DNA from 4 places in the Nocardia sp. NPDC058480 genome. Region 3 is predicted to be linked to each of the others. Evidence: riboswitches for the same ligand, from Rfam matches in the RefSeq annotation. Region 3 holds a riboswitch; each other region holds the start of a gene.
The links. Region 3 has a riboswitch for S-adenosylmethionine ahead of ACFWO8_RS05165 (rhodanese-like domain-containing protein). Riboswitches for the same ligand answer to the same signal wherever they lie in the genome.
Positions count from the first base shown of each region.

Region 1 (7,301 bases), on a different contig from region 3:
GACCGCGACGCAGGAGCAACGACCGCGACGCCGCTATGCCCCGCGTCTGCCACCGGAGCAACGCCGCGCGCAACTGCTCGACGCCGCGTTCACCGTGCTCGGCCGGATGGAGCTGCACGAGTTGAGCATGGAGGCCGTCGCGCAGGAGGCCGGGGTGGGGAAGCCGGTGCTGTACACCGTGTTCAAGACCCGTGCCGAACTCGTCGAAGCACTGCTGGAACGCGAACGCGAACGCGGGCTGGATCAGATCGCCGATACGCTGCCGAAAGACTTGCTCGACACCGACCCGTTGACCGCGGCCTCGGCGACTGTCGAAGCCTTTGTCGGTGTGGCACTGGAGAATCCGGCCCGCTGGCGACTGATTCTCGCCACGCCGGCGAGCGCTCCCGACGAATACCGTGCGGCTCTTCGTGCTTCGCGTGCCGATATCTTGGAGCGCGCGGAATCGCTTGTCCGCATGGGAATTTCGCTGTCACCACGCTGGTCGAGCATGGATGCCGGGCTGCTCGCGAACTCGACCCTCACCGTCGCCGAAATGCTCGGTCGGCTGGCCGTGAGCGAGCCGGAAGCGTATCCGCGCGAACGGCTTCAGGCCTACGTCCGCTCGATCGTCAGCCTGCTGACCGGGCCGTGATGGTCAGCGGTTCTCCCGCGCCAAGCGCATCGTCTCGGTCAGCAACTTCGACACCGCGGCCGCCTCGGTGAGGAACCCGTCGTGCCCGTCGCGAGAATGCACGATCTCGAGACCCGCACAGCCCGGCAGCCCTTCGGCCAACTCGGCCTGAGTGTGCAAGGGGTACAGGCGATCCGAGTCGACCCCGCCGACCACGCACGGCACCGACGTCGAAGCCAGCGCGGCAGCGATACCGCCGCGCCCGCGACCCACATCGTGGCGGTTCATGGCCTCGCTGAGCAGCACATAGGTGGCTGGATCGAAGCGCTGACACAGCTTGTCGGCCTGGTGCTCGAGGTAGCTCTGCACCGCGTACCGTCCACCGGTCCACGGGTCTTCCTCGCCCTGGGCCTTGTTGGCGAAGCGGTGATCGAGTTCGCCCTCGGTGCGGTAGGTCAGGTGCGCGATGCGCCGGGCCAGCCCCATGCCGGTCATCGGCGCGCGACCGGTGCCGTGATAGTCGCCGCCCTGCCAGTCGGGATCGGCCGTGATGACGGCCATCTGGGTGGTCTGGGTGCCGATCTGATCGGCGGTGGCGCGAGCGCCCACGGCCAGCACCAGCGCGGCGCTGACCCGCTCGGGCAGGCCGATGATCCACTCGAGCACCCGCATGCCGCCCATCGAGCCGCCGACGACCGCGCCGAGCCGCTCGATCCCGAGCACCTCGAACAACCGTGCCTCGGCGTTCACCTGATCGCGAATGGTCAGCTCGGGAAACCGTGAGCCCCAAGGCTTGCCGTCGGAGGCGAGCGAGGACGGGCCGGTGCTGCCCTTGCAGCCGCCGAGCACGTTGGTCGCGATCACACACCACTCGTCGGTGTCGATCGGCGCGCCGGGTCCGACCATGCCTTCCCACCAGCCGGGTGCCCCGTCGGGCCCACCGACGACATGCGAGTCGCCGGTGAGCGCGTGTTCGACGAGCACCACATTGTCCAGGGTGGGCGAGAGCTCGCCCCAGCGTTGCACCGCCAGCCGCACATCGCGAACCTCGGCGCCGTTCTCCAGCGTCACGTCCCCGATGGCGACCACACCGACACGCCCGTCCGGGGGTGGCAGCAGGTCCACCCCGGTTCCGGGTCGGGCGATCGGCGATTCGGTGCTCACAGTCACGTCGTCGCCGCCGCGAACCCGGCCCGCAGATCGGCCAGAATGTCTTCGATTCCCTCGATACCCACGGCGAGCCGGACCAGGCCGGGAGTAACGCCGGCCGCCAGCTGCTCTTCGGGCGTCAACTGCGAGTGCGTCGTCGACGCTGGGTGAATCACGAGGGAACGCACATCACCGATGTTAGCTACATGGCTGTGCAGGCTGAGCGCGTCCACGAACTTCTTGCCCGCATCGACACCGCCCGCCAGCTCGAACGCCACGATCGCGCCCGCGCCCTTGGGCGCCAGCTCCTTGGCCCGCGCGTGCCAGGGCGAGGACTCGAGCCCCGCATAGAACACCGCGTCGACGCCCGGCTGCTCGGCGACGAACTTCGCGACCGTCTCGGCATTGCTGACGTGCCGTTCGACGCGCAAGCTCAGCGTCTCGATGCCCTGCGCGATGAGGAACGCGTTGAACGGCGAGACCGCCGCGCCCAGATCGCGCAGCAACTGCACGCGCGCCTTGAGCGCGAACGCGGGCGCGCCCAGATCGGCGAATACCGCACCGTGGTAGCTGGGGTCGGGCTCGGTGAAACCGGGGAAGCGTGCTTGGCCGTCGGCGTCGCGCACGGTCCAATCGAACGTGCCGCCGTCGACGATCACGCCCGCCACGGCCGTACCGTGCCCACCCAGGTACTTCGTCGCCGAATGCACGACGATGTCGGCGCCGTGGGCCAGCGGCTGGATCAGGTACGGGGTGGCGACGGTGTTGTCGACGATCAGCGGAAGGCCGTTGGCGTGCGCGACACCGGCGATGCCGGGAATGTCGAACACCGCACTGCTCGGATTGGCGATGGTCTCGCCGTAGAACGCCTTGGTGTTGGGCTGGATCGCCGCTTCCCACTGCGCGAGGTCATCGGGATCCTCGACGAACGAGACCGTGATCCCCAGCTTGGGCAGCGAGTAGTGGAAAAGGTTGTAGGTGCCACCGTAGAGATGCGGGCTGGACACGATGTGGTCGCCCGCGCTCGCCAGGTTCAGGATCGCGTAGGTCTCCGCGGCCTGTCCGGAGGCCAGCAGCAACGCCGCGACGCCACCTTCGAGCGCGGCAACCCGCTGCTCCACCGCGTCCTGAGTGGGGTTCATGATCCGGGTGTAGATGTTGCCCGGCTCGGCGAGGCCGAACAGCGCGGCGGCGTGATCGGTGTCGCGGAAGGTGTAGGAGGTGGTCTGGTAGATCGGCAGCGCCCGCGCGTTGGTGCTCGCGTCGGGGGCCTGGCCCGCGTGGACCTGCTTGGTCTCGAAGGACCAGTTCTCGGGCAGGGAAGAGTCAGTCATGTCGTGCTCCAGTGGGTGTGCGCCGGGGGGATCTCGTCAACTGGGTCGGATCGACGGGCAACAACACATGGGGGCCTCCTGCAATGCGCGCTTGCTCTCGACTTTCGAGAGCCCGGTCATCACCCGGAGCACCCCACCGCAGCTGGAGGGTTGCCGACCAGCGAGCCGGGGCTTGGCGCTGGTACTCATGACCTTGCCGTCATGTTAACCGGACATCTCCCACGCGCGGAAACTTCCCCCGCATTTCACGCTGAAGATCACTCGGTCGACGGTGTGCCGAAGCCGGGCGTGTCGTCGACCGGTGCGAAGGTAGCGCCGCCGCCGTGGTGATCGCGGTGATGATCCGTGACAAGCCGGAAAACCTGATCGAAGGCGACGAACACGATAACCGAGTGCCGATCGCGGCCTGACCTATACGCAGAGCCGCGATAAACCACTGATTTCGCGAGGACATGGGTAACTCACCGGGGACGGGCTGAATTAGCCCGTCCCTTGCCGCCAGCCGCCAGCGTAAATCTCGCGGCACGTAGTCTGGCCAGAAGTCCCGGGGAGGCGGAACAGCCGTCCCGCACAGTGGGGCCTCCCATCGCGGTGAGGTGGGGGACAGCAGTACGCTCGTCTTGTTTGCACCACACGTCCCGCAGACAACGCGGGGCATATACGTTGTCTGTTGGAACTGCTGGGGTCCGCTCACAAGCGTGTTCGCCTAGCCGTGCAATAAGGGCACCCACCGAGGAGGACACGAAGATCCATGTCCAAGATCAAGGTTGAAGGCACCGTTGTAGAACTCGACGGCGACGAGATGACCCGGATCATCTGGCAGTTCATCAAGGACAAGCTGGTCCATCCCTATCTCGACGTGAACCTCGAGTACTACGACCTCGGTATCGAGTACCGCGACAAAACCGATGACCAGGTCACGGTCGACGCGGCCAACGCCATCAAGAAGCACGGCGTCGGCGTCAAGTGCGCCACCATCACCCCGGACGAAGATCGGGTGAAGGAATTCGGTCTCAAGAAGATGTGGCGCTCGCCCAACGGCACCATCCGAAACATTCTGGGTGGCACCATCTTCCGCGCGCCGATCATCATCTCGAACGTGCCGCGCCTGGTGCCCGGCTGGACCAAGCCGATCATCATCGGCCGCCACGCGTTCGGCGACCAGTACCGCGCCACCGACTTCAAGGTCTACGAGGCGGGCACCGTCACGCTGACCTTCACGCCGGAAGACGGCAGCGAGCCGATCATCCACGAGGTCGTGAAGATGCCCGAAGACGGCGGCGTCGTCATGGGCATGTACAACTTCAAGAAGTCCATCGAGGACTTCGCGCGGGCCTCGTTCAACTACGGCCTGCAGCAGAACTACCCGGTGTACCTCTCCACGAAGAACACCATTCTCAAGGCCTATGACGGCATGTTCAAAGACACCTTCCAGGAAGTCTTCGACGCCGAGTTCAAGGCCGAGTTCGACGCGGCGGGCCTGACCTACGAGCACCGCCTGATCGACGACATGGTCGCCTCCTCCATGAAATGGGAGGGCGGCTACGTCTGGGCCTGCAAGAACTACGACGGCGACGTGCAGTCCGACACCGTGGCCCAGGGCTTCGGCTCGCTCGGCCTGATGACCTCGGTGCTGCTCACCCCGGACGGCAAGACCTGTGAGGCCGAGGCCGCGCACGGCACGGTCACCCGGCACTACCGCCAGCACCAGCAGGGCAAGCCGACCTCGACCAACCCGATCGCGTCGATCTTCGCCTGGACCCGTGGCCTCGAACACCGCGGCAAGCTGGACAACACCCCCGAGGTGATCGGCTTCGCGCAGGCGCTCGAGGACGTGGTCATCAAGACCGTCGAGGGCGGTCAGATGACGAAGGACCTCGCGGCGCTCGTCGGCGGGGACCAGGGTTACCTGAGCACCGAGGAATTCCTCGGCGCGCTGGACGCCAACCTGGCTCGCGCACTGAAGTGATGTGCTGCGTTTCGCGCTGAACCGCGAAACCGCACGGCTGTAAGAAAGCGCTCGCATCGAATCCGATGCGAGCGCTCTTCCGCCTCTCCGCGTATTCAGGCCGGACTCGAGTGACGTGAGACCTGCGTCGGCGGCCTGCGGGATCAGTGGTGGTTCGGTTTGCTCGACCCGGTGAGTTACCCATGTTCTCGCGAGATCAGTGGGTTGTTTGCCGGGTCGATTTCGTGCACGGTGGGCTAACTCACGCTCTGCTCGGGTAGCGAATGGGTACCCGCGCCCGTTGCATGGAGGCGTGACTTCTTCCATTGCAGCCCCTGATCGCCTCGGCGAGCCACGTACCAGCTGGCATGTCCCGGCGATGCTCGCGTTGGCGCTGGGTGGATTCGGAATCGGCACCACCGAGTTCGTGACCATGGGGTTGCTGCCCGACATCGCGCGGGCCTTCGATATCTCCGAGCCGTCGGCCGGGCACGCGGTGTCGGCGTACGCGCTGGGTGTCGTGGTCGGCGCGCCGCTGATCGCCGCGTTGTGCGCGCGGGTGGCGCGCAAGAAATTGCTCATCGTGTTGATGGTCGCGTTCGCCATCGGCAATATCGCCACGGTCCTCGCACCGACTTTCGGCACGCTCGTGCTGGCCCGCTTCGTGTCCGGCCTGCCGCACGGCGCGTACTTCGGTGTCGCCTCGCTGGCGGCGGCCACCCTCGCGCCCGTCGGCCAGCGGGCCAAGGCGGTCGCCGCGGTCATGCTCGGGCTCAGCGTGGCGAATGTGATCGGTGTGCCTGGCGCGACCTGGCTCGGTCAGCATCTGGGCTGGCGTGACGCCTACGTGGTCGTCGCCGTGATCGGCGTGGCGACAGTGGCCGCCCTGTGGCGCTACGTGCCCGCCCTGACCAGCATGAAGATCACCAACCCGATGACCGAATTGGGCGCGCTGCGTCGCCCGCAGGTGCTGCTCACCCTGGCCGTCGGCGCGATCGGCTTCGGCGGCATGTTCGCCGTCTACACCTACATCGCCACCACCATGACCGACGTCGCGGGGATGCCCATCGGCGCGGTGCCGATCGTGCTCGCGCTGTTCGGCCTCGGCATGATCGTGGGCAATATCGGCGGCGGCATCCTCGCCGACCGCGGCGTCGACCGCTCGATCTTCATCGCCATGATCGCGATGGTGGTCATCCTCGCCGGCTTCGTCCTGGCTGCCCACAACCCCATCACCGCCTCGATCGGCGCCTTCCTCGTCGGCGCCTCCGGCGCGGCCTTGGCCCCCGGCCTCCAAACCCGCCTCATGGACGTGGCAGCCGACGCCCAAACTCTCGCCGCCGCCCTCAACCACGCCGCCTTGAACATGGCCAACGCCGCCGGCGCCTGGCTCGGCGGCCTCGTCATCGCCGCCGGCCTCGGCTACACCGCCCCGGCGATGGTCGGCGCCGTCCTCGCTGTAGCCGGTGTCCTCCTGTTCACCCTGACGGTGTTCCTACAACGCCGCTCCGCACACAACACGCCGTAACCGATTGGTACCCTTCCTCACCTCGACATACGGTGCCCCACATGCCGAGCCACCTGCACGAAGGTTTGCTTGACCTTTTCCGCACGGATCTCCTACTGGCCCCGTCATTGCTGGCTGAGGAGTTCAGCGTCCCGCTGCCGGGCCTGTCACAAATGCGGGCAGAGCCATGTGACTTCACTGACGTCGGGCCCAAGGAGTTTCGCGGTGACCTGGCGCTCAGCACTCATGACGATCGGGACATTCCCGTTCTCGGTGTGTGCGTGGAGGTGCAGTTGTCCAAGGCGGATGTGCGCCGCTGGAAATGGCCGGTCTACCTGACCACCCTGCGATCGCGGCTGTGTTGCCCGGTGGTTCTGTTGGTGGTGACGCCGAGCAGGAAGGTCGCGAAGTGGGCCGAGCAGCCAATCGAGCTCGATACCGTCGGATCGGTCATCCAACCCCTGGTGCTAGGCCCCGACCGCTTCCCCGTCGTGACCGACCCAGATGAGGCCAGGCGGCGTCCCGAGCGGGCGACGCTGTCGGCGATCGCCCACGGCGCAGGCGCCCACATGGAGGAGGTCCTTGCGGCTTTCCTGGCCGGGCTGATGAAAACCGACGACGAACATGCGAAAATGTATCTTGATCTGGTCGACGACGCGTTGACCGTCCCTGCAAGCCGACGCCTGGAGGAACTGATGGAGAGCACGCCTCAATACCGCGGCCGCATCGCTACCAAGTACATAGCGAAGG
Region 1 covers NZ_JBHXMN010000021.1:48,054-55,354, reverse strand. The annotation lists gene ACFWO8_RS30685 (TetR/AcrR family transcriptional regulator) at 1-634, shown strand, start outside; gene ACFWO8_RS30680 (homoserine O-acetyltransferase) at 638-1,783, opposite strand; gene ACFWO8_RS30675 (bifunctional o-acetylhomoserine/o-acetylserine sulfhydrylase) at 1,780-3,096, opposite strand; SAM riboswitch class IV at 3,179-3,289, opposite strand; gene ACFWO8_RS30670 (NADP-dependent isocitrate dehydrogenase) at 3,848-5,065, shown strand; gene ACFWO8_RS30665 (MFS transporter) at 5,424-6,572, shown strand; gene ACFWO8_RS30660 (hypothetical protein) at 6,614-7,301, shown strand, end outside.
Region 1: another riboswitch for S-adenosylmethionine. It lies ahead of ACFWO8_RS30675 (bifunctional o-acetylhomoserine/o-acetylserine sulfhydrylase); the one in region 3 lies ahead of ACFWO8_RS05165 (rhodanese-like domain-containing protein).

Region 2 (7,301 bases), on a different contig from region 3:
CCGATGATCAGCTCGAGCCTGCCCTCGGACAGGTTGTCCAGGGTGGAATAGTCCTCGAACGCGCGCACCGGATCGAGCAGGCTCAACGTGGTGACCGCGGTGAACAGGCTGATCCGCGAGGTCACCGCCGCGAGATGGCTCAGCACCACCGGGGGAGCGGCGGAGAGGAACGGATCCTCGTGCCGCTCACCGACAGCGAACCCGTCGTAGCCGAATTCCTCGGCGCGCCTGGCCTGTTCAACCACCCCGTGCAGGCGATCGCGGGTCGTGGGAACCACGCCGGTGACCGGATCGGGTACCCGGGTGATCAGCGTCATCAGCAGGAATTTCATGCGCGGACTCCTAGCTTCTCGAATGACCTCATGCGGCAGGCTTCTTCGGCAGACCGGGCGGGTTGATCCGCGACTCGGTGACCTTCTCCGAATCCAGGCCCCAGCGATCGAGGACCTTCTGGTAGCTGCCGTCGGCGATGGCATCGACCAGCGCCTTGTGCACGGCGGCATTGAGACCGCTGTTCTTCTTGGTGAGCACCGCGATCTCGCCCTGCAGTGCCTCACCGGCGCCGGAGAAGGTGGCGATGAGCTTGGTCTCCCCGGTCGTCGTCGAGTGGTAGACGCCGGTAGGGTTCGGGCCGATGTAGCCGTCGAGACGTTTCGAGGCGAGCGCGAGGTAGTAGTCGGTGACCTGCTGGTAGTAGGCGATGTCGATCGGCGCCAGCCCTTCGGCGACGTTCTGCTCATTCCACTTCACCAGCAGCTGTTCCTGGTTGGTGCCCGCACCCACACCGATTCGCTTGCCCACCAGACTCTTTCGGTCGGTAAAGACGAGCGGGCTGTCCTCGGTCACCTCGAGCGCGACATTGTCCTTGCGGTAGGTCGCGAAGTCGTACTTCTCCTTGCGCTCCTCGGTGACCGTGACGTTGGAGATGAACGCGTCCACCTCGCCGGAATCGACGCGCACGAAGTTCTGCGACCAATCCGCCACCTGCGCGACCAGCTTCAGGCCGAGTTTGTCGGCCACCAGACTGGCGAAGTCGATTTCGGATCCGACGAGGGTCTTGTCATCGGTGGCATAGAACCGCAGCGGGGGCGCGGAACTGCCAGATCCGGTCACCAGGAGGGTGCCGCGATCGCGAATCGCCTGCGGCACTTCGGCGGCGATCGCATCGACCTTCGCCACTCGCACCCTGCTCTCCTGGGTGGGTGAGAGGTCGAAGGTGACCGATCCCGCCTGGACGGTCTCGGCGGATTCCGGATCGGCGGTGCAGCCGGTGGTCAGCAGCGTGGCCGCCGAGATGATGCCGATCAGCGTGGAGAGTTTCATCGGTGTCGAAACCTGTTCGTGGGAAGGGATACTCAGCGCACGCGCGACAGGAACGCCTGCGTGCGTGGATGTTCGGGGCGGTCGAGAACGGTGGCGGCGTCGCCTTGCTCGACGATCTGTCCTTCGTCGAGGAACACCACCGTGTCGGCGACCTCGCGGGCGAACCCGATCTCGTGGGTGACGATCACCAAGGCGGTGCCGCCGTGCGCGAGATCGCGGATCACCGCCAGAACCTCGCCGACCAGTTCCGGGTCGAGCGCGGAGGTGGGCTCGTCGAACAGGATCAGGCGCGGCCGCAAGGCCAGAGCACGGGCGATGGCGACGCGCTGCTGCTGGCCGCCGGAGAGCCGGCGCGGGTAGGCGTCGGCGAAATCGGCGAGGCCGACCCGGTCGAGGAGCTGTTTCGCCTCGGCGATCACCTCGCCGCGTGGGCGGCGCTGTGCCGAGATCGGGGCGAGCACGACATTGTCGAGCACCGTGAGATGCGGGAACAGGTTGAACTGCTGGAACACGAAACCGATGTGGCTGCGCTGGGCGCGCACCGCATGGTCGGGCAGCGGGCGCAGGGTGTTGCCGCGTTGCCGGTAGCCGATCAGCTCACCGCCGATGTGCACCGTGCCCGCGTCCTGCGCCTCGAGGTGGTTGAGCACTCGCAGCAACGTCGACTTACCCGACCCGGACGGGCCGATCAGCGCGACCACTTCGCCCGTGCGCACCGCCAGGTCGACGCCACGCAGCACCTCGGTACCGCTGTAGGACTTGCGAATTCCTCGTGCCTGCACCGCTGCGCTCATCTGGTGGCTCCTCGGGGTACGGCGGCGATCTCGGTGACCTTGGTGCGGACCCGCTGCCACGGTGTCGGCGGCAACTCACGCTGCGCGCCCTTGGCGTAATGCCGTTCGATGTAGAACTGGACGATCGTCAGCGCGGTGGTGAGCACGATGTACCAGGCCGTGGCCACCATGAGCAGCGGCACCACCCGGCCGTTGCGGCCGAAGATCACCTGTACCTGGTAGAACAGCTCGGCGATCGCCATCACCGACACGATCGAGGTGCCCTTGAACAGGCTGATCACCTCATTGGCCGCGTTCGGCAGAATTGAGCGCATGGCCTGCGGCAACACGATCGTGCGAAACTGCCGCCAGCGCGGAATGCCCAGCGCGGCAGCCGCTTCCAGCTGGCCGCTGTCGACGGCGAGCAAGCCCGCCCGGATCAGCTCGGCCGAGTACGCCGCCTGATGCAGGGCCAGACCGATCACCGCCGCGGTGAAACCGCTGATGACACCGTTGACTTCGAAATCGAAGAAGGCCGGACCGAACGGAATGCCCACGGACAGGCGGGGATACAGGTAGGCGATGTTGAACCAGAACAGCAGCTGCACGATCAGCGGGATCGAACGGAACGCCCAGATGTAGGTCCAGGCGATCACCCGCAGCACAGGATTGTTCGATACCCGCCCGATCGCCAGCAGGGTGCCGATGGCGAAACCGAGAACGGTGCCCCACAGGGTCAGCTCGATGGTCACCCGGAGCGCGGCCAGCACCGACTTCGCGGTGAAGTACTGGGCGAAAGTGCCCCAGTCCCAACCCGGATTGGTGATCAGACCGTGCGCGAACTGGGCCACCACCACCAGCGCGACCGCCGCGACGACCCACCGCCACGGGTGCCACGATCCGGCGATCCGGGGAAGGTCGGTCGCCTCGGCGGCGGATATCGGCTCAGCGGGGGGAACATCGCCCGGCGGTGCGGGCGCGGTCTCGGCGCCGGATACGGCGGACGCGGTCATGGGAGTCCTTCGGAAAACAGTGGAACGAGGCGCGGTGACCTCCACCCGGCCAGCTACGGGTTCGCGATCTGGCGGCGCTCAGGCTCGACATGCCGTCGCTGTCACCCGGCACTGGTCGATATGTCGGCGGCGATATCCCACAGTCATCACAACGATCTCCTCCATCGATCCCGGCAGAAGCACCCGCACCCCTGAACGGGGCGGGTTGCTGCGACGTCGTAGAGCCAGGTCTCTCGGTCGCTCTGGATGGTTGTGCCCCGGCTGTCTGGCCCGAGCTGAATCAGCATGTGGCACAGGCGTGACTGCGCACAACGGTAGAAATCAGCGTGAGCGCAGAGCTTGGAACCGGCAGGGGGTACCGGCATACTTGCCCCGGTTCGGTGTGGTCAACGGCCTGCGCGGGCACTGGTCGGACGCGATTGTGGAGGCCGGGTGACCGGCAACTTTCTGGGTTGGCGGTCCTGGGGCCGGCGCCTTCGTCGCAAGGCTGAATACCGGGCCGCGGACAGGTACCGGTGGGTTCGCTGCGAGATTGCGACGCGCCGAACGGCCGGTTACTTCACCTGTCCGGATTCACCTACCGCACGCGGTAGCGTCGGCCTTCTCTGCGTCGATGAGGAGTACGTCGTGATCATGCCGCGTCGTTCCACCACACTGACCGCGCTGACGGCCTGCGCCGCCACGCTACTGCTGGCCGCCCCACCGGTCGCCGCCGAACCGGCCGCGCCGGTGACACCCGTCGTCACCCGGGACGCACCGAACGCCACGCCCGCCGCGGGTCCGGGAGATCTCCTCGGCGCCTATCAAACCGTGGTCGAGACGCTGAAAGCCATGGGTATCCAGCCTTTCCTCTACCCCACGGTCGCCGCGAACTGCACAGGTGACGGCACCGGCCTGGTCCCCGCCGTCGCCGGTGCGGTGCCGGGCCCGTGGCCGGCGAACACCCTCCCGATCCCCGGCCTCGACCTCTCGGCCGTGAAATCCGGCCAAACCCTGTTCACCTTCCTGCCCTACGGCCTCGCCCCCGACACCGCCGCCACGAAAACCTCCGGCATGCAGGTGGCCTGGCTCAATATCAGCACCGGCCGCGGCGGCATGGCTTCGATGGGCCCGATCGCCGACATCGTGCGCGCCATGGTCCCGCCCGAGGTCCCCGCCGAACTGCGCCCGCTCGCCGAAACCGCCATCCGCGACTTCCTCTTCGCCGCCATCCCCGTCGGCGGTGTCCGCGCCGTCCCCGTCGACACCGGCCGCGGCACCGTCTTGGCCGCCGTCTTCGGCACCACCGACAACGCAGGCCGCTCCTGCTTCTTCTTCCCGACCATCGGCATCACCGAGGTCGCCTGAAACTGGCCGGTCAGCGTTGGGCTCAGCGGTAGCCGTTTCAGGACGCACCACGTCGAGTCAGTGCCCAGCGGTCGATCGACTGGTCTGGAAGGCGGCTCGGTAGGCGTTGGGGGTGGTGCCGGTGATCCGTTTGAAGCGGTCCCGAAAGGCGGTGGGGGAGTGGAATCCCACCTGTCCCGCGATGCGTTCGACAGGGTGATCGGAGGTTTCCAGCAGATGCTGCGCCTGACGTACCCGGGCCCGTAGGAGCCATTGCAGCGGTGTGGTGCCGGTCTGCTCGCGGAAACGCCGGTTGAGTGTCCGGGTGCTCATCCCGGAATGCTCGGCGATGTCTTCGAGAGTGAGCTCGGCGGCCGAGTTCTCCTGCATCCAGTGCAGCACTGGTTCGAGCGTGGAGCCACACGGTGTCGGTGGGCGGTCATGGACGATGAACTGGGCTTGGCCGCCCTCGCGCTCCAGCGGCACCACTGCGAGGCGGGCCGCGTCCGCGGCGACCGCCGACCCGTAGTCGCGGCGAATCATGTGCAGGCACAGATCCAGACCAGCGGATGCGCCCGCGGAAGTGAGGAATTGGCCGTTGTCGACATACAGCACATCCGGGTCGACCTCTATCGACGGATAGCACTCGGCCAGCGCGTCGGTGGCGCGCCAGTGCGTGGTGGCGCGATGTCCGTCGAGTAGCCCGGTGGCGGCCAGGACGAACGCGCCGGAACAGATCGAGGCGATCCGGGTGCCGTCGGCCGCGGCCCGCCGCAAGGCGGCGGTCACCTCGTCCGGGATCGGCGCGGTGGGCTCGGCACAGCCGGGCAGCACGATCGTGTCCGCCTCGGTCAGTGCGTTCAGGCCCCATGGTGATTGCAGGACGAATGTCCCGGCGTCGACGGTGGGAGTAGCGGCGCAGACGCGGACTCGGTACGCCGCTCGGCCGTCGGGCAGCCGGGTTTGCCCGAATGCCTCGATCGGCGTGGACAGATCGAAGGGAATGACCTTGTCCAAGGCCAGGACAGCCACCGTATGCATGGCAATAGGCCAGGCGTAGTGGGCAAATACTGCCAGGCGTTCAGCGGGTTGATATTCATATATGTGCAGGTGAAGGCATTGGCTGGAATCCGTTGGAAGCTGGCAATCCAGCCTGTTCCGGAGTTCCGGGGGGTTTCGTTAGCGTTAGCGCTCGGTCGAAGAGCAGACACTCGAACCGAGACAGGGAAATCATGGTTTCGCACCGTCAACCGAGTCAGGTTGAACCGCCTCATATCGACTCGACGCCGGCCGACCCACGACGCTGGATCGCCTTCGCGACCACGCTGGCGGCCGGCTTCATGGACCTACTCGATGTCACCATCGTCAACGTCGCGGTGCCGACCATTCAGGAAGACCTCGGTGCCCAGTACGCCCAGATCGAATGGATCATCGCCGCCTATGTGCTCGCCTTCGCCGCGATCCTGATCACCGGTGGGCGACTCGGCGACCTCTACGGCCGCAAGCGAGTCTTCCTGGCCGGAATGGTGTTCTTCACGGTGGCGTCGGCGGCGTGCGGACTGAGCGCCGGCCCGGCCATGTTGATCGCCTCCCGATTCCTCCAGGGCCTGGCCGCGGGCCTGATGGTGCCGCAAATTCTCGCGATCCTCCGGGAGTCGTTCCCCGAACGGGAACGTGCCAAGGCAATCGCTGTGTACAGCGCGGTGTGCGGTCTGCTGCTGACCTATCCGCTCACCGAGGGCCGCCGCCTCGGCTGGCCTGCATGGACTTTCGCCATGATGGCGGCGTCGGCGGTGGCGGTGGTGGCCCTGATCAGCTACGAACGCAGACGCCGACGCATCGATGGATCGCCACTGATCGACCTCAGTCTCTTCCAGTCACGTCCGTTCACGCTCGGTCTTGTCAGCTGGCTCTTGTTCTGGATCTGTTTCGGCGGTTTCTTCCTGGCATGGACGCTGCTCATGCAGGCGGGGCTGGGCTGGTCGCCCCTGCGCGCCGGGCTCACCTCGCTGTTCTTCGCGGTCGCTACCGGGGTCGGTGCGGGTACTTCGGCCAGTGTGTTGGCACCCCGGTTCGGTAGACGTGTCCTGGTCACCGGCGGACTCGTCACCGGTGCCGGATTCGTCGGCTATGGCGCTCTGGTTCAGCACTACGGCCAGGCGACGACGACGTGGCAGATGATGATTCCGCTGGTCGGCATCGGCATCGGATTCGGATTCGTGGTCGCGCCGACCATCGACCTGGTGCTCGGTCAGGTACCCACCCGCGCCGCCGGAGCGGCCTCCGGATTGCTCAACACCGGACAGCAGCTCGGAATCGCGCTCGGTGTCGCGCTTGTCGGGATCGTCTTCTTCACCCAACTGGATCACGATTCCGCGCGGGGTGCCGACGAGGCGGCGGCACGAGTGCGGACCGAACTCGCCGCACAAGGTCTGCCCGGCCCGGTGCAGGCTGATATAGCCGCCGGATTCCGAGCCTGCGTCCGCGATCGATCGGCACAGGTCGATCCCACCGAGGAACCGGAAAGCTGCCGGGTAGCCGCTGCGGCCGATCCCTCCGTGACCCGCGTGCTCACCGAGGCAGGCGAGCATGCCAATGCGCTCAACTTCGCCAATACCTTCCGCTACACCCTTTGGTATGGCGCGGGCATCATGCTCCTGCTGTCCTTCGGCTTCCTCGCGCTGCCGAGGAACGCGAAACTCGTCCGCGAGGGACTCGAAATAGCTGGTGCGACAACGGAATTGAAGGAGGCAGCGAAGTGGTAGAAGCGCGGGCGCAGCAGATAATGCCATGCCAGCCAGCGGACTTTCTCGAATTCGCGATGGACGTGGAACGATACGCCGAGGTCGATGACAAAATCGGCCGA
Region 2 covers NZ_JBHXMN010000019.1:92,285-99,585, reverse strand. The annotation lists gene ACFWO8_RS29755 (LLM class flavin-dependent oxidoreductase) at 1-332, opposite strand, end outside; gene ACFWO8_RS29750 (ABC transporter substrate-binding protein) at 361-1,323, opposite strand; gene ACFWO8_RS29745 (amino acid ABC transporter ATP-binding protein) at 1,356-2,117, opposite strand; gene ACFWO8_RS29740 (amino acid ABC transporter permease) at 2,114-3,109, opposite strand; SAM riboswitch class I at 3,268-3,362, opposite strand; gene ACFWO8_RS29735 (hypothetical protein) at 3,743-4,456, shown strand; gene ACFWO8_RS29730 (GlxA family transcriptional regulator) at 4,514-5,476, opposite strand; gene ACFWO8_RS29725 (MFS transporter) at 5,668-7,200, shown strand.
Region 2: another riboswitch for S-adenosylmethionine. It lies ahead of ACFWO8_RS29740 (amino acid ABC transporter permease); the one in region 3 lies ahead of ACFWO8_RS05165 (rhodanese-like domain-containing protein).

Region 3 (7,301 bases):
CTGCGCGCACGATATCCGGACCTGATCCTGCGGGACTGTTCCGACGGCCCTTACGACGCGCAACACGTCGCCGACCAAGCACTGATCGTTGTCGAGGTGACGTCGGAGGGCACGATCGACAACGACATCGGTATCAAGCGTGAGCTCTATGCTCGCGCGGGTATTCCGGTGTACCTGATCGTCCATTTCGACAAGGACTGGCAGCACATCGCCATGATCGAGGAGCTGCGTCTCGACTGGTCAGGACGACGGTATGTCGGCTGGACCAAGCACACCGATGCCCTGGTTCTGACCGAGCCGGTCAGAGTAGCCATCATGTTCGAGGATCTTCAGAGTCCGCTGCCGCGTCGTCCGTGAGTCCGCTCAAAACAGCAGGCCTAGAACCCATTCGAAGAATTTGGCGATCAGACGGAGGAGTGGGCAGCCAAGGGTCATCCCGCCGGAGGTGGCTCGTTTTCGACAGGCTGACCTTTGGCACAGCCTGCGGCTAGCTCAGCGCGTGATCGAGGTCGCCGAGGAGATCTTGGAGGTCTTCCAGGCCGACCGAGATGCGTACTACCCCGTCGGACAAGCCGATTGAGGCTCGACCCTCAGGGCCCATGGCTCGGTGGGTGGTGGTGGCGGGGTGGGTGATCATCGTTTTGGCATCGCCGAGGTTGTTGGAGATGTCGATGATGCGGAGGCGGTTGAGGACCTCGAAGGCTTGTTTCTTGCCGTCTTCGCCGTTGAGGGCGAAGGTGACGACAGTGCCGCCGCCGGACATCTGTTCCTTGGCCAGTGCGTGTTGTGGATGTGATTCCAGGAAGGGGTATTTCACCCAGTCGACCGAACTCTTGGTCTCCAGGAATTCGGCCACTCGCAGGGCCGACTCGGTGGCGTGGCGCACGCGCAACGGCATGGTTTCCAGACCCTTGAGCAAGGTCCATGCGTTGAAGGGGCTCAGGGCTGGGCCGGTGTGGCGCATCAGGGTTTTGACGGGGCCGTCAATGTAATCCTGGGCGCCGAGGATGGCGCCGCCGAGAACGCGGCCCTGGCCGTCGATGTGTTTGGTGCCGGAGTAGACGACCACGTCGGCGCCGAGTTCGAAGCCGCGCTGGAGCAAAGGAGTGGCGAAGACGTTGTCCAGCACCACCTTCGCGCCCGCGGCGTGGGCGAGCTCGGTGACCTTGCGGACATCGACGAGGGTCTGCATCGGGTTGGCGGGGGTCTCGAAGAAGACGGCCTGGGTGGGAACGGAGAGGGCCTGCTCCCACTGTTCGAGGTCGTCACCGTCGACGAAAACGGTTTCGATGCCCCAGCGCGGGAGGATCTCGTTGCAGACCACGAAACAGGAACCGAACAGGCTGCGGGCGGCGACGAGTCGGTCGCCTGCCTTCAGCAAGGCACCGAGCGCGGTGAACACCGCCGACATGCCGGACGCGGTCGCGAAGGCCGCCTCGGCGCCGTCGAGCAGCCGGATGCGCTCCTCGAACATCGCCACGGTCGGGTTGCCGAAGCGGGAGTAGACGAAGTGCTCGACGTCGCCGGTGAACGCGGCTTCGGCGGCTTCGGCGCTCTCGTAGACGAAACCCGAGGTCAGGTACAGCGCCTCGGACGTCTCGTCGAAGCCGGAACGGCGCAGACCGCCACGCACGCCGAGCGTGGCGGGACCGACGCCCTCGGGCAGTGGCTTGTCGAAAGAACCACCGGTGATCATGCTTTTCTCCTTATGCCTGACGCCACGGCAGGCCGACCGCGCGCCAACCGGTGCTGCCGCGCTGACCGAACGCGTCGGGACCACCTTCGAAACCGTCGAGCACGTTGTAGGACGGTGCCACGCCCGCCGCCGTCGCCAGGTTCGCCGCGTGCGCGGAACGCTGACCCGAGCGACACAGGAACACCACCGGTGCGTCATCGGGGCGACCGGCGAGCGCCTGCTCGAGCTGCACGCCGAACGCCGGGTTGCGCGTGCCGGTGCCGTCGACCCACTCGATGAAGTGGGCCGGGCGTTCGATCGAGCTGGTGTCGGGAATGCCGATGTGTGCCCACTCGCCTTCGGTGCGCACGTCGACCAGCACGGCGCCGGGGTGCTCGGTGAGCAGCTCCCACGCCTTCTCAGGGGTGATGTCGCCGGCGTAAGTCATGTCGATCCTCCTGCGTGAATCCGCTCTTGCCGTGCCGGAAATCCCCGAACACACGGCCAGGTCGTCACCCGGAGCACCCCACCGCGGAGGAGGGTTGCCGACCAGCGAGCCGGGGCTTGACGCTGGCACTCATGACCTTGCGATCTGAGATTGCCTCGGCACCGGTCATCGTGTCAAACGATTCAGAAGCTGCACACCAGCCACGCGCTGTCGACGCGGGCGAGTTTCCATGTGTTGGTCGACGGATTGCCGTTGACCACGAGGGCGGCGTCGATTTTGGCGCGATCGCCGTTGACGGTCGCGTTCTGGAAGCCCTTACCGTCGATCGTGACAGTGGATTTCGGGCCACCGAGCTGTTCGGTGAGGCCGGATTTCTCCTCGTCGAAGCCGGGGCAGGCCACACCGGTCGGCGGACGGAGGTCGCTGCGCGAGCGTGCGTCGATATAGTTGGTGACGGCGGCCGCGAGACGGTCGGCCTCTGTGACATTTTTCTCAGCGGGTGAGAGCAGTCCGCCCGCCACGATGCCGATGAGCACGATGATCGCGATCACCGCGGCCGCGACGAACGGGACGATGGAACGCTTGTCGGTCTGATCCACCACTACGGGCTGGTCATCCGAGCCTGTTTGCTCCTCGTTCATGCTCTAATCCTGACAGACCCGCGCGGGCAGCCACACCGCGCGCCGGGTGCCCGCGTCGCCGCAGCTAGAATCGCCTTGATTGCGTCGGCTGCCGCGTGGGATGGCAGCTGCCAGTAAGCCGGTATACCGACTTAGCCTAAGCTAAGTTGACGCCGTCAAATCAGTTCTCGACCAAAGGGTGCGCGTAGATATGACCGAACAGAGTGCAGCGACTCGCCCACTTCGCATTGCGATCGTGGGTGCGGGACCGGCCGGTATCTACGCCGCCGACGCCTTGATGAAGTCCGATGCCGACGTGAGCATCGACCTCTACGAGCGCATGCCCGCGCCCTTCGGCCTGATCCGCTACGGCGTCGCCCCCGACCACCCGCGGATCAAGGGCATCATCACCGCCCTGCACAAGGTCCTCGACAAAGACCAGGTCCGACTGCTCGGCAACATCGACTACGGCACCGACATCACCCTCGACGACCTGCGCCAGTTCTACGACGCGGTCATCTTCTCCACCGGCGCCAACGCCGACCGTGCCCTGGCCATCCCGGGTATCGACCTCGACGGTTCCTACGGTGCCGCCGACTTCGTGTCCTGGTACGACGGCCACCCCGACGTCCCGCGCGCTTGGCCCCTCGAGGCCGAGAAGGTCGCCGTCCTCGGTGTCGGCAACGTCGCCCTCGACGTCGCCCGCGTGCTCGCCAAGACCGGTGACGAACTGCTCCCGACCGAGATCCCGCCGAACGTCTACGAAGGCCTCAAGGGCAACAAGGCCCTCGAGGTCCACGTCTTCGGTCGTCGCGGCCCCGCCCAGGCCAAGTTCACCCCCCTCGAACTGCGCGAACTCGATCACTCGCCGACGATCGAGGTCATCGTCAACCCCGAAGATATCGACTACGACGAAGGCTCCGAAGCCGCCCGCCGCAACTCCAAGCAGGTCGACATGGTCGCCAACACCCTGGAGCAGTGGGCCATCCGCGACCACGGTGACCGCCCGCACAAGCTGTTCCTGCACTTCTTCGAGTCCCCTTCGGAGGTACTCGGCGAAGACGGCAAGGTCACCGGCCTGCGCACCGAGCGCACCCAGCTCGACGGCACCGGCAACGTCAAGGGCACCGGCAACTACACCGACTGGGACATCCAGGCCATCTACCGCGCCGTGGGTTACCTCTCGCAGAACGTCACCCAGCTGCCGTTCGACGATCAGGCAGGCACCGTGCCCAACGAGGCCGGTCGCGTGATCTCCGACGACTCAGCCGTTGGCGACGCCCGGTTCATGCCCGCCACCTACGTGACCGGCTGGATCAAGCGCGGCCCGGTCGGCCTGATCGGCCACACCAAGGGCGACGCCAACGAGACCATCGCCTGCCTGCTCGACGACGCCAAGGCCTTCGCTCCCGCGCCCAAGCCCGAGCTCGATGCCGTCACCGAGTTCCTCGAGGGCAAGGGCATCCCGTTCACCACCTGGGCAGGCTGGTACCGCCTCGACGCCCACGAGCGCGCCCTCGGCGAGCCCGAAGGCCGTGAGCGCGTGAAGGTCGTCGAACGCGAGGACATGCTGCGCGCGTCCGAGCCGAACAAGGCCTGACACCGCCGCGGCCACACGGCACGCAACCCCGCACGACCCGACCTCGAGGAGGGTCCGCCGCGAAGCGGCGGTTCGCGGCCGTCCCGCTGTTGCGGACTCGAAAGCGCTACGCCGAAGGCGTTAGTCTCGAGTCCGCAACAGCGGGACCGGCGGGGCCGCGAACTCGAGCGTGCCAGCGCTCCAAAGATAAGGCATTCTGTACAAGTGTTCGATGCCCACGTCCACATCATCGATCCGCGGTTTCCGCTGATCGAGAACGAAGGCTATCTACCCGAGCCCTACGTGATCGATGACTATCGAAAGCGCATGGGGCACTTCGATGTCCGCGGCGGTGCTGTCGTCAGCGCGTCTTTTCAAGGCGCCGATCAGACGTATCTGAAGGCAGCACTGTCCGCGCTCGGTCCCGACTGGGTCGGCGTGACCCGGCTGGATCTCGATGCCACCGACGACGAGATCCTCGAGTTGAACAAAGCCGGTGTGCGCGCACTGCGGTTCAATCTCAAGCGCGCTGCCGCCGACATCACCGAGATGACGTTGCAGGCGTTGCGCGCGCACGAGCTGGCGGGCTGGCACGTCGAGCTCTACATCGACGGTCAGATGCTGGCCTCGCTGCAACCGGTGATCTCGAAGCTGCCCGCGCTCTCGATCGACCATCTCGGCATGTCCGAGGAGGGTTTGCCGTACCTGCTCGATCTGGTGGACCGCGGCGCCAGAGTGAAGGCGACCGGGTTCGGGCGGGTCGAGATGGATGTGGCCGAGACGCTGCGGCGCATCCATGCGGTCAATCCGAGTGCGCTGATGTTCGGCAGCGATCTGCCCGGCACGCGCGCCGGTAGGCCGTTCGAGGAGCGCGATGTGGACCTGATCCGCCAGGTGGTCGGCGCGGATATGCACGCGGTACTCGAGGACAACGCCCGCGAGTTCTACCGCCTGCCCGCCGTGCGCCGCGACCAGGTGCCGCCCCCGCGCGTCGAGAACCCGACGATCCCGATCCCCCGCAACCTGCTGCCCGGCGCGGACGAGCACACCCGCCCGCTGCCGGTTATCGAATAGCCGGTTCTCGGCCGCCTCGATCTGGACTGACCAAAGGGTGCGACGAAGGGGTGCCCGGCGGGAGGGAAGATCGAGGGAACAGGCCGAGAACCTGCGGCACCAGCCGCCAAATACTCAGCTCAATAGCGCGCCGGTGAGCCACACGCCGGAGGCGATCAGCGCGCCGAACAGCTCGACCAGCATCGACAGGCCGACGCCCTTGAGTGCGTGCAGCGTTGCGGGCCAAGCCAAGTCGTTGGTCTTCAAGCGGTACAGCTCGGCCAGGTACACCCCGAGCACGAAGCCGATGAACAGGCCGACGATCGGGATCACGAAGAAGCCGACGATGCCGAGCACCGCGCCGGCCAGCAGCGCACGGTTCGACACCCCGGCTTCGCGCATCCGCCTGCCCGGCCAGGTGTACTTCACGACGCCGGAGAGCACCAGCGCGACAGTCGCGATCGCCAGCACTGTCCAGGCCGTCGCACCGCCGGTCATGAACGCCCACACCGCGATTGCCGCGAAAATGAGGATCACCCCCGGCAGAATTGGTACGATCACGCCGACGATGCCGACCAGAATGACGAGGCCGACTCCGACCTCACCCCACACGCTCACTACCGGTCCTCCCGTTGCCGCGCCGAGTCGCGCTCGTGCGAATTCTCGCCCATGCTCTACCCGAGCCGCCACCCCAGCGCTATTGTCGAGGTGTCAATACCGTTCGACGAACTGAGGTCACCGCGTGAGCACGGAGTCCACCGCCAAGCAGGGGCCCCTTGCGGGCATCAAGGTCATCGAGTTGGCAGGCATCGGGCCAGGCCCGCACGCCGCGCTGCTGCTGGCCGACCTCGGCGCCGACGTGGTGCGCGTGCAGCGCCCGAACCAGCTACCCGGCTTCATGGAACGCCCACAGTGGCGCGGGCGAACGATCGTCGAGGCGAATCTGAAGGACCCCGCCGACGTCGCCAAGATCCTCGACCTGGTCGAGAAGGCCGACGTGCTGCTCGAGGGCTTCCGCCCCGGCGTCACCGAGCGCATGGGCCTCGGACCCGACGACGCGCTGGCCCGCAACCCGCGCCTGGTGTACGGCCGGATGACCGGCTGGGGCCAGCACGGCCCGCTCGCCGACCGCGCGGGACACGACATCAACTACATCTCGCTGACCGGCGTGCTCAATGCCATCGGGCGTAAGGGAGAGCGGCCGGTGCCGCCGCTGAACATGGTCGGCGACTTCGGTGGCGGCTCGATGTTCCTGGTGTTCGGCGTGCTCGCCGCGCTGGTGGAGCGGCAGAGTTCCGGCAAGGGCCAGGTGATCGACGCCGCGATGATCGATGGCGCGCTCGCCCTTTCACACATGATCTGGGGTATGCGCGGGGTCGGTCTGTGGTCCGACGAGCGCGGCACCAACCTGCTCGATACCGGCATGGCCTTCTACGACACCTACGAGACCTCCGACGGCAAGTACATGGCCGTCGGCGCGATCGAGCCGCAGTTCTACGCCGAGTTGCTGGCGGGGCTGGAGATCGATCCGGAAGGTCTGCCGATGCAGATCGACCCGAACGGTCAGGAGCAGCTGCGCAAGCTGTTCACCGACAAGTTCCTGACCAAGACCCGCGACGAGTGGGCCGCGATCTTCGACGGCACCGACGCCTGCACCACGCCCGTGCTGACCTTCACCGAGGCCACCGAGAACCCGCATATCGTGGCCCGTACCGGCCTGATCGACATCGACGGTGTGGTCCAGCACGCGCCGGCGCCGCGGTTCTCGCGCACGCCGGGCGGCACGCCCACTCCCCCGCCGACCGTCGCGACACCGATCGAAACGGTCTGGGCTGACTGATTTACCGGCCTGTCGTCGGTAAAGTTCTCCGTTATCGACGACAGGCCGAGGATCCGAACCGTCAGAACACCACCGAAGGTGCTCGC
Region 3 covers NZ_JBHXMN010000001.1:1,104,564-1,111,864, forward strand. The annotation lists gene ACFWO8_RS05155 (Uma2 family endonuclease) at 1-357, shown strand, start outside; gene ACFWO8_RS05160 (O-succinylhomoserine sulfhydrylase) at 488-1,696, opposite strand; gene ACFWO8_RS05165 (rhodanese-like domain-containing protein) at 1,707-2,123, opposite strand; SAM riboswitch class IV at 2,141-2,260, opposite strand; gene ACFWO8_RS05170 (hypothetical protein) at 2,306-2,764, opposite strand; gene ACFWO8_RS05175 (FAD-dependent oxidoreductase) at 2,955-4,343, shown strand; gene ACFWO8_RS05180 (amidohydrolase family protein) at 4,548-5,396, shown strand; gene ACFWO8_RS05185 (DUF456 domain-containing protein) at 5,511-5,993, opposite strand; gene ACFWO8_RS05190 (CaiB/BaiF CoA transferase family protein) at 6,118-7,215, shown strand; gene ACFWO8_RS05195 (hypothetical protein) at 7,294-7,301, shown strand, end outside.

Region 4 (7,301 bases), on a different contig from region 3:
ATGTCCTGCGGCTGACGGGCCAGGTTCGCGCGCGCGGCCCGAGCCAGTTGATCGGCGGTCGGTCCACCGGAGGCTTCCGACCAGATCCACTCCGCGTAACAGGCGAAGCCTTCGTGCAGCCAGATATCGCGCCACTGCTTCAGGGTGAGGCTGTTGCCGTACCACTGGTGCGCGAGTTCGTGGGCGACAAGACGTTCCGCGCCGCGCTTGCCATCGCAATGGTTGGCGCCGAAGATCGACATGCCCTGCGCCTCGATCGGGATGTCGAGTTCGTCATCGGTGACGACCACGGTGTAATCGTCGAACGGGTACGGCCCGAACTTCTCGGTGAACAGCGCCATCATCTCCGGCTGTCGCGCGAAGTCGTGGTCGAAGTTCACCCGCAACCGCGGGGGGACGACAGCGTGCATCGGCACCGGTTCGCCGACGGCGCCGACCCGGTACTTGCGGTAGTTGCCGATCTGGATCGTCGCCAGATAGCTCGCCATCGGCTCGGCCATCTCGTACACCCAGGTCGTCTGGCTGGCCTTGGCTTGCTTGCCGACCAGGGTGCCGTTCGCCACGGCATAGAACGGACTGTCGGTGGTGATCGAAATCCGGTAGGTCGCTTTGGAACTCGGGTGGTCGTCGCACGGGAACCAGGAGGCGGCACCGTTGGGCTGGCTCGCGACCAGCGCACCCTCGGTGAGCTCCTCCCAGCCGACCTCGCCCCACAGCCCGCGCACCGGTTTGGGCGTGCCCGAGTAGTGGATGGTGAGCTCGAGCACGCCACCGGCGGGGATCTTCTGCTGCGGGGTGACCGCGAGCTTGCCCTGCTGATGGACGAATTTCGCCGCCTTCAACCCGCTCACGAGCACCTTCGACACCGTCAGCGCCTGCGACATGTCGAGAGTGAACCACGGCCGCACCGCGGTGGTGATCGCGATGACCACCGCCCGTCCGGCGAGCCGATTACTGGCCGGTTTGTAGCTCAGTTCCAGCTCGTAGCGCGACACCCGGTAGCCGCGATTGCCGTTCTGCGGCAAGTACGTATCGATGGGATCCTCGTAGAACTTGCTCCGCATCAGGCGGCTCCGCGCTGCCTCGACTCCCGCGTCGAGGCGGGATCGGTCCAGTGCGAGATGGGGTTTCCCCACCAGCGAGTCGACGGCGGAACCACGTCGCCGCGCATCACGAGCGACGCCGGTCCGATGGTGGCGCCCGCCCCGATGTGGGCGGCGGGCAGGGCGACGCAGTGCGGGCCGAGGGTGGCGCCCGCGTCGAGTGTCACGGTGTCCATGGACATGATCCGGTCGTGGAACAGGTGCGTTTGCACCACGCAGCCGCGCTCCACGGTCGCGCCGTCACCGAGTGTCACCAGGTCCGCCTCCGGTAGCCAGTAGGACTCGCACCATACCCCGCGGCCGATCGTGGCACCGAGTCCGCGCAGCCACAGATTCATCACCGGAGTACCCGTGGCGGCCCGCGCGAACCACGGCGCCGCGACGGTCTCGACGAACGCGTCGGAGACCTCGTTGCGCCACACGAACGAGCTCCACAGCGGATACTCCACCGCGCGAATTCGCCCGACTATCAACCACTTGGCGGCCACGGCGATGGCACCGGCGAGCGCGCCGGCGGCCATCAGCACCAGTCCGGAGACGAGCGCGGCGACCAGGTAATCGGTGTGCTCGGCGATCAGCGCGAGCACGAGCAGCACGCCGAGGCCGATCGCGAAGGTCACCATCACCGGGATCAACCGGCAGGTCTCCACGAAGGCGCGGGCCAGCTTCAACCGCAGCGGTGGATCGAAAGTGCGTGAGGTGTCGCTGGATTCGGTCGCGCGACGCAGCCGCACCGGCGGGCTACCCAGCCAGGACGACCCCGCCTTGGCTTTGTTCGGCGCCGCCGAGAGCACCGCGACCAGGCCGTTCTTCGGCACGCGACGACCGGGCGCGGTCATGCCCGAATTGCCGAGGAAGGCGCGCTTGCCGACCTTGGATTCGCCGATGCGCAGCCAGCCGCCGCCGAGTTCGTAGCTGCCGATCATGGTGTCGTCGGCCAGGAACGCGCCGTCGGAGATCACGGTGAACTTGGGCAGCATCAGCACGGTCGACGCCTCGACGTTCTTGCCGATCTTCGCGCCGAGCAGCCGCAGCCAGACCGGGGTGAGCAGGCTGGCGTAGAGCGGGAACAGGAAGGTGCGCGCGGAGTCGAGCAGGCGTTCGGTGGCCCACACCTGCCAGCCGGTCCGGCTGCGCACGGGGTGGTAGCCCTCGCGCAAACCGATGCTGAGCAGGCGCACCGCGAGCACGGTGGCCACGGCGTACGCGCCGAGACTGAGCAGCGTGGCGAGCGGCAGGATGGCGAAACCGCGCAGGGCGGCGGCGCCGATGGTGGTCTCCTGGCGGACCCACCAGGCGATGAACGTGCCGCCGACGGCGAGGCCGAATACGGGCATCGCGGCCAGCACCATCGAGGACAGACCGAAGACGACCAGCCAGTGCCTGGCGCGTTCGGGGGAGTGGTCGGGCCAGCGGCGCGGTGCCTTACCGGTCTTGGTGGCAGGCGAGCCCGCCCATTCCTGATCGCCGCGGACCTTGCCCGATACCGCCGAACCGGGGGCGATCTCGGCCTTCTTGCCGATCTTGGTGCCGGGCAGCAGGATCGAGCGGGCACCGATCACCGCGCCGTCACCGATGGTGATGCCGCCGATGTGCACGATGTCGCCGTCGACCCAGTAGCCGGACAGGTCCACTTCGGGTTCGACGCTGGCGCCGTCGCCGAGTTCGAGCATGCCGGTGACCGGGGGCAGGCTGTGCAGGTCGACGCCCTTGCCGATCTTGGCGCCCAGCGCCCGCGCGAACGGGACCATCAGCGGTGCGCCGGAAAGACTTTCGGCACCGCTGGCTTCGGACAGACGTACAGCGGCCCATAGCCGCAAGTGCACCGACGAGCCGCGGGGGTAGGAACCGGGACGCAACCCGGCGAGCAGGATTCGGGCGCCGGCCACACAGATCGTCATCCGGCCGATCGGCGAGATGAACAGCACGAAGGCCAGCAGAATCCACCACCACGACAGGCGCGGCAACCACGGCAGCGAACCCGACCAGCCCGCGATGCCGGACACGACGGTCAGCCAGGTGACCCACTGCAATCCGGTGAGGGTGGTCAGCGGAATCGTGGCGAGCACCTGGGTGATCTGCGCGCGCAGCGGTGTCGGCTGCACGACACGTACGTCCACGGCCGCCACCGGTGCGCTGCCGTCCAGAAGTTCGACCAGCGAGCCAAGGCGCGGGTGGTCGTAGAGATCGGCGACGGTGATGTGCGGATACCGCTCACGCATCGCGCCGACGAGCTGCGCCGCCGACAGCGAACCGCCGCCCAGATCGAAGAATTCCGCATCGAGATCGGTGGCCTCGGCGCCGAGGATCGCGTCCCACAGGCCGGCCACCCAGGCCGCCGTGCCCGACAGCCCGGTCTCGGCGGGTTCGTCGGCGCTCGGCAGCGGCCATGGCAGTGCGTCGCGGTCGACCTTGCCGGAGGTGCGCGTCGGCAGGTCGGCGACGATCGCCAGGCGTGGCACCAGGGGCGCCGGAAGTTGTTCGGCCAGAATCTCTCTGGCCTTCTTCGCGTCGAAGCCGGGACCGGCGCCGGTGAGGTAGCCGACGAGAATCTTGTTGCCCGCCTTGGTGGTTCGGATCGCGGCGGCCGCGCCGCTGACACCGGGCAGGTGCTGTAGCGCGTTGTCGAGCTCGCCGAGTTCGATGCGACGGCCGCCGATCTTGATCTGGTCGTCGGCGCGGCCGAGGAAGATCAGGCCCTGGTAGTCGTTGCGCACCAGATCGCCACTGCGATAAGCGCGGTCCCAACCGAGGGCGGGCAGCGGCGCGTACTTCTCGGCGTCCTTGGCTGGATCGAGGTAGCGGGCCAGGCCGACGCCACCGATCACGAGTTCACCGGTTTCGCCTTCGGCCACCGGGTTGCCCTGCGGGTCGACGACGGTCAGATCCCAGCCGTCGAGGGGCAGGCCGATGCGAACGGGCATCTCACCGGTGAGCAGCGCCGCGCAGGCGACCACAGTTGCCTCGGTGGGGCCGTAGGTGTTCCACACTTCGCGGTCGGCACCCGCCAGCCGTTCGGCCAGCTCCGGAGGCACCGCCTCACCGCCGAAGATCAACAGCCGCACCGATTCCAGCGCTTCGGCGGGCCAGGTCGCGGCCAGTGTCGGCACCGTGGAGACGATGCTGATCTCGCGGCGCATCAGCCATGGGCCGAGATCGGCGCCGGTGCGCACCAGGTCGCGCGGGGCGGGGACCAGGCAGGCGCCGTTGCGCCAGGCCAGCCACATTTCCTCGCAGGAGGCGTCGAAGGCCACCGACAGCCCGGCCAGCACGCGGTCGCCGGGGCCGATCGGGGCCTTCCGCAGGAACAGGCGGGCCTCGGCGTCGACGAAGGCGGCGGCGTTGCGATGAGTTACCGCAACACCTTTGGGGGTGCCGGTGGAGCCGGAGGTGAAGATGATCCACGCGTCGTCGGCGGGGGTGGGCAGGGTGTTCCAGTCGTGGTCGCCCGCGGCCGTGGTGGCCGACTCGATGCCGTCGCCGGTGGCGATCGCGCTCACCCTCGCCTCGCCGAAGACGAGCTTGGCTCGCTCCTCCGGGTCGTCGGCGTCGACGGGCACATAGGCGGCGCCGCAGTAGAGCACGGCCAGAATCGTCACGTACAGCGCGGCGGAGCCCGACGGCATCCGTACGCCGACCCGGTCGCCCGGTCGCACGCCCGCCTCGACGAGCTCGGCCATCCTGGCCTCGATCGCGGCGATCAGTTCCATGTAGCCGAGCACGACGGTGCCGTCGTCGATGGCCGGTGCGTCCGGATGCGCGAGGGCGGTGCTGGTCAGGATGTCGACCAGGGTGCGCGGCGGCGCGGCGAGATCAGCGCGCAGCAGTGGGTCGCGAAGGACCGCCGGTACCTCAGTGTGTGGCTCGAGCATCGTGCTCAGTCCACCTCTCATCGGTTGACCCCCATCGGTGGTGTCTGTTGTTTCATGAGCGGGTTACCGGAGGGCAAACAGGATGGTCACCAGATGCCAACGGTACTCGGTGCGGGTGTTGCCGAGCGGCAGCGCGGGGCGTGCCGTCGGCGCTGTTCACGACGGCGATTCCGGCAATTCACCGAGGGCGATGACCGCCAGCCGGTGCAGCGTCCGTTGTTCGTCTTCGTCGAGGCGCCCGAGCACGCGCGCGGTGGCTTCGGCGATCAGCTTGTCGGTGCGCTTGCACTGCTTGCGGCCTGCCTCGGTGATCCGCAGCCGGTATTTGCGGCGATCCTTGCCGTCGCGGGTGCGTTCGACCAGGTCGGCGCGCTCCAGCGCGTCGATCAGGCGGACGACTTCACTGCGGTCGATGCCGAGCGCGTCGCCCACTTTCTTCTGCGTCAGGTCGGCGTTTTCGGAGATGAAGGTGAGCACCCAGTGATCGCGCAACGGGACGTCGATCTCGGCGTGTAGCGCCTTGGTGAGCCGGCCGAGCGCGTACACCGGATAGCGCGGCAGGCCGCGGACGGAGTTCGTGTTCGTGGACATGAGCGGGAACTATAGCAAATAGTGGAGGAGCCCAATCATTTGGATGCTCCATCATGGGGTGCATAGATGGTTGAGGAATGGGCGTGACCGGGCAACTCGCGGCAATCTTGTCAGGGTAAATCGCACGCGGACAGCCGATTTCCCGCTGCGGTCGAAACGGCCCGGCCGTCGTGCTGAACCGGGAGATGTCGTGCGGCGTCGGCGCGGACTCGGGGCGCAGTCGGTGGTGGGTGGTTGACAGGTCCGGCTGCCGTCTGTCACTCTCGTTGCAGGTCACGAGTACCAGCGTTCAGCCCCGGCTTGCTGGTCGGCAACCCTCCTCCGCGGTGGGGTGCTCCGGGTGACGACCAGGCCGACGTCCGAATTGGACGCGGCAAGCGCGGACCTCACCTCTTCTGGAGCGGGTCCCTGAGCCGACGGGATTTCGTCATGACCGCTGTAATCGACCCCACCTGTGCCATCGCCGCCGTTTCCGGTGCTGACCTGCGGGTTCCGCTCGTTCAAGGCGGCACCAGCTCCTACGCGAACTTCGACTACGCGGCGAGTGCGCCGGCGTTGAAGCAGGTTACCGACCGGATTTCGCAGTTGCTGCCGTTCTACGCCAGCGTGCATCGGGGCGCGGGGTACGCCTCGCGGATCTCGACCGAGTGCTACGAGGCTTCTCGTGGCGCGGTCGCCCGGTTCCTCGACGCCGACGCCGACCAGGTCGTCGTGTTCACCCGCAACACCACCGATTCGCTGAACCTGCTGGCCGGGTGCGTGCCGGGGGAGACCGTGGTCCTCGATATCGAGCACCACGCCAACTTCCTGCCGTGGACCGCGCACGGTCGCCGGGTCGTGCGGGCCGCCGACACCGTCGAGGAGACGATTCAGCGGATCGTCGCCGAGCTGTGCAGCAAGCCTGCCGCGTTGCTCGCGGTGACCGGGGCATCCAATGTCACCGGTGAGGTGCTGCCGCTGGAACGGCTCGCGACCATCGCCCACCTGTGTGGTGCCCGCATCCTCGTCGATGCGGCGCAGTTGGCGCCGCATCGGCGGATCTCCTTGCGCGAGAGCGGGATCGACTACCTCGCGTTCTCCGGGCACAAGCTGTACGCGCCGTTCGGTTCGGGCGTGCTCGTTGGCAGGCGGGACTGGCTGGACCAGGGCGAGCCGTACCTGGCAGGCGGCGGTGCGGTGCGCAATGTCGGTGTGTCAGAGGTCGAATGGGCTTGCGCGCCGCAGCGGCACGAGGCCGGTTCGCCGAACGTGCTCGGCGCGGCCGCTATCGCCGCCGCCTGCGACGCGCTCGCCGCGATCGACCCCACCGAACTCGTTGCCCACGAACGCTTCCTGGCCGACCGTCTCCGCGATGGCCTGTCCGCGGTCCCCGGCGTGAACCTGGTCAATATCTGGTCCGACAGCCCCGACTGTGTCGGCATCGTCGCCTTCACCATCGCCGACTACGCCCCCGGCAAGGTCGCCGCCTACCTCTCCGCCGAACACGCCATCGGCATCCGCGACGGCCGTTTCTGCGCCCACCCGCTGCTCACCAGCCTCGGCCTCGACGCCGCGCTCCGAGCCAGCATCGGCCTCGGCACCACCGCCGCCGACGTAGACCGCCTGATCGAAGCGGTCTCCACTTTGGTCACCAACGGCCCCACCTGGACCTACGCCGCCACCGACGGCCACTGGAACCCCACCCCCGAAACCCGCCCCCTCACCGCCTCTTCCCCCGAAGGCGCGGCCCCCTGTT
Region 4 covers NZ_JBHXMN010000011.1:131,305-138,605, forward strand. The annotation lists gene ACFWO8_RS24030 (M1 family metallopeptidase) at 1-1,064, opposite strand, end outside; gene ACFWO8_RS24035 (Pls/PosA family non-ribosomal peptide synthetase) at 1,064-4,975, opposite strand; gene ACFWO8_RS24040 (MarR family winged helix-turn-helix transcriptional regulator) at 5,132-5,566, opposite strand; SAM riboswitch class IV at 5,838-5,952, shown strand; gene ACFWO8_RS24045 (aminotransferase class V-fold PLP-dependent enzyme) at 5,996-7,301, shown strand, end outside.
Region 4: another riboswitch for S-adenosylmethionine. It lies ahead of ACFWO8_RS24045 (aminotransferase class V-fold PLP-dependent enzyme); the one in region 3 lies ahead of ACFWO8_RS05165 (rhodanese-like domain-containing protein).